Regions from separate parts of the Arthrobacter sp. Marseille-P9274 genome, predicted to be linked through region 1. Evidence: riboswitches for the same ligand, from Rfam matches in the RefSeq annotation. Region 1 holds a riboswitch; each other region holds the start of a gene.
The links. A riboswitch is a leader RNA that binds a small molecule or an ion and turns the genes downstream of it on or off. The one in region 1 is predicted to bind cyclic di-AMP.
Positions count from the first base shown of each region.

Region 1 (3,264 bases):
CTCCATAGGCCGCGGGAACCGCCGCGGCGGCGAGGGTCACGGGCGTACCCCAGCGGCGGGCGGCGCCGGCGGTGAACCAGCCGAGGCCGCCGTCCCTGCGGCCGCAGCGCAGGCACGCGCCCGAGGACGTGCGGAGGCCGGCGGCGGCGGTCATGCCCCAGAGGGCCATCCCGGCCAGCAGTACGAGCTGGTGCCCAACGATCGGCCAGCCGTAGTCCTCCGGCAGGGCCGCCGGGTCAGTGAAGGCGAGGACCAGCAGGAACGGGACCGTAGCCCAGCATCGTCAGGAGCCGGGTGTCCACGATGAGCAGCAGGACCACAGCGGAATAGAGGACGGCATACCCGGCGGCGGCACCGGCGAGCAGCCGACCCGGGCGCCGGCGTACGTGGACCGCCAGCGCCAGCCCGCCGCCGAGGACGGCGGCGGCGGGCAGCAGGTACCTGAGCACCTCGCCGAGCGGACCGTTCAGCGGGGCCAGTTCCACCGGTACGGCGGGGTCGGCAAGGGGCAGCTTCTGGCCGGAGAGAACGACGGCGAAGGCTGCGGCGGCGTACGCGAATGCGGCTACCGCGGTGGCCAGCGGGGCGGCGGAAAGCATGGCACGCGCGGAGAGGCGGCGGGGCCGTCCGGAGCCGGCGTCCGTCGGCGGACCAGAGGGCGGCAGGGGACCAGGGGATGGTGCGGGTGAAGTAGTCATGGCTTGAGTCTGGCCGCGCGCCGGCCGCCGGAGATCCCCCGGACGGGCGGATCGGCTCCCTCGGAAGGGGGAACCGGAACGCCTGGTCCGCCAGGCGCCGAGGCGATTTCCGGCCACCCCGGGGGAGTGCCGGTTTCCAGCAGCCCGCGGAGGCATGAGCCGTTCCCGGGTTCCGAAGTTAAAAGGAGCCGCCCCGCAGGAATGACTCCTGCGGGGCGGCTCCGTAATCCCGGGACGGCCGATGGGGGAAGGGCCGGCCCGGGAAGCTTTGGCCTTAGCCGGCGGTGTAGTAGCCGTCGACGCTCATCCAGCTGGTCGGGTGGACCAGGGTGCCGTCGCCCGGGTTCAGGGCGCTGACCATCTTGCCGCCGCCGAGGTAGATGCCGATGTGGCTTCCGCCGTTCTGCGACACCAGGTCGCCCGGCTTCGGGTTGCTGGTCGGGGTCAGGGCAGCGGCCTGGGCCTGGCTGGTGCGGGGCAGGTCGATTCCGGCCTGGGCGTAGACCCACTTGGTGAAGCCGGAGCAGTCCCAGCCGGCCGGGGTGTTACCGCCCCAGACGTAGGGGGTGCCGACCATCGACTTGGCGATGCCGGCCAGGCCGGAGGTGGCGGAAGCCGGGGAGATCTCGGCGCTGGCCAGGGAGACGTTCATGCTCCCGGCCGGGGCGGCCTCGACCTGCGGGGCCGGAGCCTCGGCAGCGGGGGCCTCGGCGGCGGGGGCCGGGGCAGCCGGAGCGGCGTCGGCGGCGGCACCGGAGAGGGCGATAACGTCACCGGGGTAGATGACGGAATCCATGCCCAGGCCGTTCGCGGCGAAGACGTCTTCCAGGGCCACGCCGTGCTGGCTGGCGATGGCACCGAGGGTGTCGCCCGGCTTGACGGTGTGGGAGGTGGCGGGGGCCTCGGAAGCAGCGGCTTCGGCGGCACCGGCCGGCGCCACGTAGGCGGCGGAGTGGTCGGGGGCGCTGCCTGCGGCGTTGGCGGCGGGCATGCCCGCACCGAGCATCAGGCCTGCACCGGCGGTGACAACGGCGGCGCCGCGGCCGACCTTGCCAGCGTTGGCGGAAACGGACTTGGTGGCCTCGCTGATGAGGAAGTTGCGGGCCGGAGTAGCGCGGTGGCGCGCCGAATTGTTCGTGAACACAGTTGTGCCTCTCCCAATGCCTACGAGGTGAGCTGTCGGGTTCGGATGGGAGTCACCCGGCCGTGGAGCAGTACGGAACGTACTCCTCGGCTTAACCCCAAGGGCTTCATGGAAGCCCGAAAAACTTGGGTCCCCCGCCTCTGCCAGCGGTTACTGAACGGGGCTCGAATTGTGGTGGCAGAGTTAGGCAATCCACTCGAGCTGGCCGGGTAGGGGCCCGACGCTTCGATAACACTACATAACGGTTTGGTAACCACCAACTCGGATCCGGGCAGTTGTGGACAACGTCACATTCACATTATGTTCATCCACAGTTGGTTCTTGATCGAGCAAGTCGGCCTTGACTAGGGACGATGCTCCCGCCGGTACGGCACCAAGGAAGGGGGTATTAAGACCGTAGAAAAATTTGAGATTGTCCGTTTCAACGGGTTCGGGATCGGACGGCCAGCAGCCGATCACGAGGCCGGCCACCGGCAGCTTTCGGGTACGCAGGGCCTCGAGCGTGAGCAGCGTGTGGTTGAGGGTTCCCAGGCCGCTGCGGACAACGACGATGGTCGCCGAGTCGTCCGGGAAGCAGGCGGCCAGGTCCGCCAGGGTGTGCCCTTCGCCGTCCAGCTCGACCAGCAGCCCGCCGGCGCCCTCGACCAGCACATGGGAGGCCGTTTCGGCCTCGGCCCGGATGCGCCGGACGTGGTCGTCCAGGCCGGGCAGGACCGCCCCTTCCCGGCGCGCGGCCGCGGGCGGGGCCATCGGGTGGAGCAGCCGGACGCCCTCCGAGACCCGGTCCACGCCGGAGAGCCTGCGCACCTCGTCGATGTCGCCGGGCTCATCCGGAGCCACGCCCGTCTGCGCCGGCTTGTAGACCGCCACCGTCCCGTCCCGGTAACCGGACAGGGCTGAGGCAAGCGCCGCCGTCGTCCTGGTCTTGCCCACGCCGGTGTCCGTGCCCGTGACGAAGATGATGCGCGGCAGCCCCCGGATTCCGGTGGCGATGTCCGGGTCGAGGGGCTGTGCGGCGGAGTGTGTAGGGATGGTCATGGGGATTCGGGCTCCTGCCGGACGACGACGGTATGCGGGCTCTGGAAGGACAGCAGGCGCAGCCACGCGGGGTCCCGCCCGTGCAGCCGCACCCTGGGCAGCGCGCGGGCCGTCTCCTCGAGCACCAGCGTGGTCTCCAGCTCGGCCAGCTTCGCGCCGAGGCACCGGTGCAGCCCGTGGCCGAACGCCAGGGAGTAGGCCGTTCCACCCGCGTCGGGTGCGTGGTGGCCGCTGAGTTCCAGCACGATCTCGGCTCCGGCGGGCAGCATGGTGCCGTCCAGCTCGGTGGCGCGGGCGGCGGCGCGGCGCCAGGTATGGACCGATGATTCGGTCGCGAGCACCTGCCGAACCAGGTCCCGGGCGGAACCGCCGGCCGCGAGCAGC
Region 1 is NZ_CAMPOV010000001.1:2,621,850-2,625,113, reverse strand. It holds gene OC550_RS12150 (hypothetical protein) at 1-169, opposite strand, end outside; gene OC550_RS12145 (hypothetical protein) at 237-698, opposite strand; gene OC550_RS12140 (LysM peptidoglycan-binding domain-containing C40 family peptidase) at 973-1,842, opposite strand; cyclic di-AMP (ydaO/yuaA leader) riboswitch at 1,846-2,017, opposite strand; gene bioD (dethiobiotin synthase) at 2,077-2,880, opposite strand; gene OC550_RS12130 (cytochrome P450) at 2,877-3,264, opposite strand, start outside.

Region 2 (3,264 bases), 120 kb from region 1:
GGCGCGGCGGCGACGGCGTCCAGCAGCTGTTCGGGCAGCCGGCCGGCGGCGGGCATGTCGCAGGCGAGGATCAAGGTGAGGCCCGCCCCCCGCGGCCTCCCGCCGTCGTGCTCCTTTCCGCTTCCCTGGTCCAGCGCCGCGACGCCGGCCGCGATGCCGGCCGCCGGCCCGGCGAAGGGCGGGTCCTCCCGGGTCAAGACGGCCTCCGGAGCGCCCGCGCCGCGGCGGAAGGTCGCCAGCTCGCCGGCTAGCTCCCCGGGGCCGACCACGGCGATCCGCTGGGCGCGGCAGACGGCTTCCAGGGTCCGCAGCAGCAGCGATTTCCCTTCCAGCCGCAGCAGGGCCTTCGGCGTGCCGGACAGGCGCGAGGATCTGCCGCCGGCCAGGATGACGGCGTCGAAGGTACGATCCATCAGGCCGCCGGATTGCGGTCCAGGAACTCGCTCCAGGCCGGGGCGGGCCGGTCGAGTTCGCGGATCCGCCAATGAGTGCCGTGGGGTGCGCGGGGAACGATCCGCAGGTGCCAGCCCAGCTGGTTCAGGGTGCGGTCCCCCTTGGCGTTGTTGCACCGCAGGCAGCAGGCCACCAGGTTCTCCCAACTGTCCTCGCCGCCGCGCGAACGCGGCTTGACATGGTCCACCGTGTTGGCGGTCTTGCCGCAGTAGGCGCATAGGTAGCCGTCCCGGCGCAGCACGCCGCGGCGGGTGACCGTGGTGTCCTGCCGGTACGGGATCTTGATGTAGCGGTTGAGCAGGATCACGGAGGGACGGCCCAGGATGTCATTCGGCCCGACCACCGGATCCCCGTCCTCGGCGATGACGCTCGCTTTGCCAGTGAGCACAAGGAGCAACGCCCGGCGGAAGGTCACTACCGCCAGCGGCTCATATCCAGCGTTCAGAACGAGTGTGCGCATTGCACATTCCTGTTCGTCCGACCACGTCCGGTCAGCGGGATCACTGCTGTGCCCGGCCATGATGATTCGTCACCGACAAGAGTTAGAGTAAGCGCAATTCGCGGCGCTGCGCTAATTCTTTTGGCTGCCGGACCGGCGACGCGGCTCCCGGGCCGCCGCTTAAACCTTCTGTCCCCTACCGATTTACAAGGGAACGCCGCACCTTGGGGTGCGGCGTTCCTTTGTTCGTGACGGCCGGCCGGGATGCTGTGCGAACCGGCCGGCTCACGGTGATGCTTAGGCGCTGGGGCGGATGAAGACCGGGCCCGAGCCGATGTAGGCGTCGGCGAGGGTGGTGGTGTATCCGGTCCAGCCGCCGTGGATGGCCTGGCCGTTACCCACGTAGATGGCGATGTGGGGAACGCCGGCTCCGGCGTCGTCGTAGTAGATCATGTCGCCCGGCTGGGGCGTGGAGACCTGGGTGCCGTAGGCGAAGAACTGGGCCGGGGCGAGGTCACCGACGGAGATACCGGCGGAGCGCAGGGCGTTCTCGACCATCGCGGTGCAGTCCTGGGAGACGCCGATCTGGCTGTAGGCGGAGGCGACCAGTGCGGCACCGATGCCGCTGGCGGCAACGTCGGCCTTGGGAGCCTTGGCGGCCTTCTCTTCTGTCTTGGGGGCCGGGGCTTCCGCGGCGGGCGCCTCTTCGGCGGGCGCAACCTCTTCGGACACAGCTTCAACGACCGGCTCCGGCTCCTCCACCGGTGCCGGCGTGGAGCTGATGCTCGGGCGGTCGAACTCGATGTCGGCAGCGTTGGAGGCCTGGACGGCCTCGACCTGGATGCGGGACGGAGCCGCGGCTGCTGCCTGGACGGAGGCGTCGCGCTGGATCGCGGTGGCCTGGGCGGGAACGCCGACGGTCAGGACCAAGCCGGACGCAGCTGCGATGACGGCAGCCTGGCGGCCCATGGAACCGGCGTTCGAGGAAACAGCCTTGGAGATCGTCTCCAACGGGCTGGTGCGCACGGGGACGGCACGATGGCGACCCGTGACTGAAGTGTTCTTAGACACGATCAATACCTCTCCCCATGCCTGCGAGGTGAGCTGTCGGGTTCGGATGGGAGTCATCCGGCCATGGGAATTCCGTCAACAATCCGGAATGGCCCAAAACTTAACCCCAAGGGTTTCAACTGAAACCCACAAAGTGGTTCCCCCGCCCCTGCCATGCGAATGTTTATGCGAACGGACCCCGGTCGGTGGCAGAGCTCGGCAATCCATCCGGAGGCACCAAATCATGTCTGCGATTTGGCACGAGTTAGAGAATATACGATCCCCGGAGATAAGTCACATTCAGATCACAACGCGGCGACGGAACGATCACGACAGGCTCCATCCCACACCGGAACGTTTCATCAGACGTCCGGAAAATGCGGGAACAATCGATCAAAAGTGAATTGCGCCACAGTTGTCGGCGGGCGGCAAAACCTCGGAGGAATGCCGACGGAACCAGCTGTGCAGCACAGATTAAACACCGAAGCGCAAAGGCTTGGTTTTACTGCCGATAATGGGCTAACGCCCTATCCCGCGCCCCGGACAATGGCTTAGAGCCAGCCCTTCGGATCCACCATGTCCCCATTCACGACAACTTCGAAATGGAGGTGGCAGCCGGTGGAATTCCCCGTGGTGCCGCTTTGGGCGAGGAGGTCGCCGCGGGAGACCTTGTCGCCGGTCTTGGCGCTGATGCTGGTGAGGTGGTTGTAGGTGGTCTTCAGGCCGTTGCCATGGTCTACCACGACGCGGTTTCCGTAGCCGCCGGCCCAGCCGGCTTCCGTCACGGTGCCGCCCGCGGCGGAGTAGACCGGGCTGCCGCAGGCTGCCCCGTAGTCCTGGCCGGTGTGCATTTCCCCGGCGTAGCCGGTAACGGGGTTGACCCGGAAGCCGAACGGCGAGGTCATCTTCATGCTGTCCATCGGCTGCGAGAGCGTCCCCTCGCTACCGATCGGTTTGGCGTCCTCCCCGGCGGCGACCATGACCTGCTCGAGCTTCGCGTCCGGGTCGAACGTGCTGCTCAGGCCGGTCCGCTGGAACTGCAGTTCAACCCCGGCCGCTGCGGTCACCGGCTGTCCGGAAACCGCGACGGCGCCCGTTCCGGCGGCTTCGGCGACGTCCGGGCCCGGGGTGGCATTGCCGGCTGTCGTCGGCAACAGAATGGTCAGCGCCAGGCCTGAGGCGGCGGCGGCAACGGCGGCCTTGTGGCCGGCACCACGGACCGATGACTTCGATGATGCTGCAACCTCGGCGCGGCGGCGGCCGGTGGCTGCGGTGCGAGGCCGCCGGACCGGTACGGGGGCGGCCGAACGGCGCCGTCCCGT
Region 2 is NZ_CAMPOV010000001.1:2,742,950-2,746,213, forward strand. It holds gene OC550_RS12690 (molybdenum cofactor guanylyltransferase) at 1-413, opposite strand, end outside; gene OC550_RS12695 (HNH endonuclease) at 413-913, opposite strand; gene OC550_RS12700 (C40 family peptidase) at 1,190-1,963, opposite strand; cyclic di-AMP (ydaO/yuaA leader) riboswitch at 1,968-2,172, opposite strand; gene OC550_RS12705 (M23 family metallopeptidase) at 2,494-3,264, opposite strand, start outside.
Region 2: it holds a riboswitch for cyclic di-AMP, as region 1 does, so the genes downstream of both, OC550_RS12700 (C40 family peptidase) here and OC550_RS12140 (LysM peptidoglycan-binding domain-containing C40 family peptidase) in region 1, are expected to answer to the same signal.

Region 3 (3,264 bases), 990 kb from region 1:
CCTACCTGCGCGCAGATCGACCAGCCCGGACAGCACCAGCCCGAACGAGGTCAGCTCCGGTGCGCGGTGCCGGCGGGCCAGCTCCTGCAGCCTTGCCGCGGCCTGCGCTGCCGGTCCGTCGGGGCTGAAGTCGAAGGCAATCGAGGCGTCCAGGTACAGCAGGTAGCCCTGCGCCGGCCCCTCCGGCATGTCGGCCAAGATCCGTCGGGCCCGGCTGGCCCAGCCGGAGGCAATGACGAGGTCGCCCCGGATGAACCACAGCAGGCCCAGGTTCAAGGCCTTCATTGCCGCCTCGGCCGGCTCGCCGTCGTCCAGGAAGCGGTGGTACACCACCTCGGACAACGACAGCGATTCCCGGACCTCCCCCACCCACCAGGCGGCGCTGCCCAGCAGGCCAAGGTCCTGTGCAGACAGTCCGGAGAGCTCCTTGGCATGCGCTAAATCCCGGTGGGCGGCATACCAATCCCCGCGGGCGTACGCCGCCCGCGCTGTGTCGAGCAGTGCGTTGAAATTGTCCATGTTCGGACTCCATCTCAACGGTAGTCCCGGACGCGGGCATCGGTCGAGCGGCCGCCCTGCACCCGCATCTTAAGCAAGTACGACGACGGAACATGAGTTCCGCCGTCGTACTTCCGCCGCAGGTCCCGAGGCATGGCCCCGCCGGATCCTGGCAGCGAACCGTCATCAGGTCCGGCTAGCGGCTGCGTTCTTCATCGCGCCCGTCCAGGTGCGATCGGATCCAGCGCCAGTTCGGGTCGTCGACCGTCTCGCCGCGCACTGCCCGAAGCTTCCGCAGCGCTTCGTCGGCCGCTGCCTTGCCGGTACCGAACGACGGCGCGGGCACGGGGAGAATACTCGGGTCGGCCGTTCCGGTGGACGGAATCGGCTCCGCGGTCACGGACGTCCTCGCGCGCACGCTGCGTTCGGCCGGCTGGGTCCGTTCAGGCACGGACCGTTCAGTGGGGGTGGCGGATGCGCTGGGGCGGGGGCTCGCCAGGGCGGACGACGGCGTTCCGGCCGTGACCGTCGAGTCCGGCGTCGCGGTCGGGGCTGCCGTCGCGGTCGGGGCTGCCGTGCCTGCCTTGGCCGAGCCGGTCGCGGGGGCGGCCGTGTCCGGGGTCGAGCCGGTGGCCGGCGCGCCCGCAGCCTTCGACGTGCCCGCCGCCGCTGTACCGTCGCTGGTCGGGACGGGAGCCGCTTCCTCGGCCGGGCCAGCCTCTCCGGCGGCCGGCAGCTGCGGAGGGACGGCGCCGGTGGTCGGCTGCGCGCTGCCCTCGGCGGGGAGCGAGGCCGCCCCGGTCGAAGCCGCCCCGGTCAAAGCCGCCTTGCTGTCGACCGTGGGGCGGTCGTAGGCGGGCGTCGTGCTGCTGGTCGACGCCGCTACCGACCCCGTCGTCGTGAACGTCTTGGTTTCCGAATGGCTGCCCGCGGCGTCCGGTTCCGCCGGCTGGATCAGCGGAAGGACAACGGCGGCCGCCAAGCCGGTGGCGACGGCGGCAATGCCGGTGAACGCCACCGGTTTCCTAACGGCGGAAACCGAAGCCGCAGAGGAGGCTGCGGCGGCGCTGCGGCGGCCACGGGAGCGGCCGCCGGGCGGAACCGCGGAGCCGGCACGCCGGCGTCCGCGCGATGAGTGAATCTTCACGGGAATCCTCTCTACACGCCTGAGAAGTTAGCTGTCGGATTCGAGAGAGAGAGCATCCCGGCACGGCCGCCGCACAACAGGACGCTGCTTCGGCTGGCCGCACTTCACCCCAAGGCGCCGATGGCGCCGATGATGGTTCCTCCACCTCTGCCAGTGCAATTGAACGGACAGGTACGCTGGCAGAGTTCGGCGTGCGCACCAGGCCATGAGCCCATCCGGGGCATGGCGCCATCTAACGTATCCGCCGCGGATGAATCGTTACAAACCCGTGACATGTGTTCCTGCTCACGCACGCCCTGAGCAGGCAAAACGGTCGATCGCGTGCCGTAGGGAACGGTTCCTTCCCCCTAGCCTCAGGCCTCGGCACAGAGAAGCGCTCCGGGCAGGCTTCGTCCGGCTCCGGGCCGTTGCGCCCGCCGGATGGGATTACGCCGAGAGCACCGTCCGACAAGCCTTAGCCCTTTTCTTGCCATGCGTGGCCGGACTGCGGTGACCTTCCAGCGCCATTGCGGCCCTACCGCTGCGGTGAATCGTTTCGCAAAACGGTCTTTGGCCGTCATACTTTTCGCGGGGGAAGGCTTCGGGGGTTTCGACGCATGTCTCCTGTTAGAGATCACGCACTCGCCCAGGAGCATCATGAAGTCCACTCCCCTGCGCCGCGCCGCGGCCGCCCTCCTCGCCGCATCCCTGCTCGGCGCCTTCGTCCCCGGCACCGCCGTGGCGGCCCCCGCCCAGGTGCAGGTGGCAGCCAGCCTGGACAGGCCCGAACTGGCCTCTGCCGGCTACACCGGCTTCACCCTGGCCTGGGATGCTGTGTCCGGGGCCAACCGGTACGAGGTCCGCTATTCCATACGCTCCGACATGGCCGGCGCGCCGGTCATCGAGAAGGTCAACAGCCGCTACCTCGGCGACCTGGAGGACGCAACTACCTACTACATCCAGTACCGGGCGTTGTACCGCGAGCCCGGCAGCGACTACGGCGAATACGTCCGCTCCGCCTGGTCCCCGAGCCTGAAGGCGACCACGCAGGCCAACTACCCCGGCGCGTTCACCCCGCTGAAGGCATCGGGTGGGCAGGACAGCATCACGGTCTCCTGGAACCGGACCGCGGACACCACGCACTACACCGTGAAGATCGCCGACAACATGGCCATGACCTTGCGGCCGCGGACCTTCTCCAACATCACGGGCACCAGCCTGAAGATCACGAAGCTCACGCACGGCTCCCGGTCGTCGATGCCGAGCTTCATCCGGGTGTACGCGCACAACAAGACCTATAAGACCCGGCCCTCGGTCCGGCTGACCGCGTACCCGGCAGCGCCTGCCGTTGGCGGCAGCGAGCCGCTGAGCGTGGCCAGCCAAAACCTGATGTGCGCCAGCTGCAAGGTCACAGGCGCCCCGCACTGGAACACCCGCAAGCTCACGCACCTGAAGACCATCAAGGCCAAGAACCCGGACGTGCTCCTGCTCCAGGAGGCCATGAACGTCAACATCCCGGGCACCGCCAACACCAAGGCCATGACAGACTTCCAAGCCCGGCTGAAGACCATCGGCTACGCCCTGGACCGTACGCCGGAGAAGGCAGGCACCAAGCACTACTGGAACCGGATCGCGTACAA
Region 3 is NZ_CAMPOV010000001.1:1,627,647-1,630,910, forward strand. It holds gene OC550_RS07390 (helix-turn-helix transcriptional regulator) at 1-519, opposite strand, end outside; gene OC550_RS07395 (hypothetical protein) at 695-1,645, opposite strand; cyclic di-AMP (ydaO/yuaA leader) riboswitch at 1,648-1,847, opposite strand; gene OC550_RS07400 (endonuclease/exonuclease/phosphatase family protein) at 2,282-3,264, shown strand, end outside.
Region 3: it holds a riboswitch for cyclic di-AMP, as region 1 does, so the genes downstream of both, OC550_RS07395 (hypothetical protein) here and OC550_RS12140 (LysM peptidoglycan-binding domain-containing C40 family peptidase) in region 1, are expected to answer to the same signal.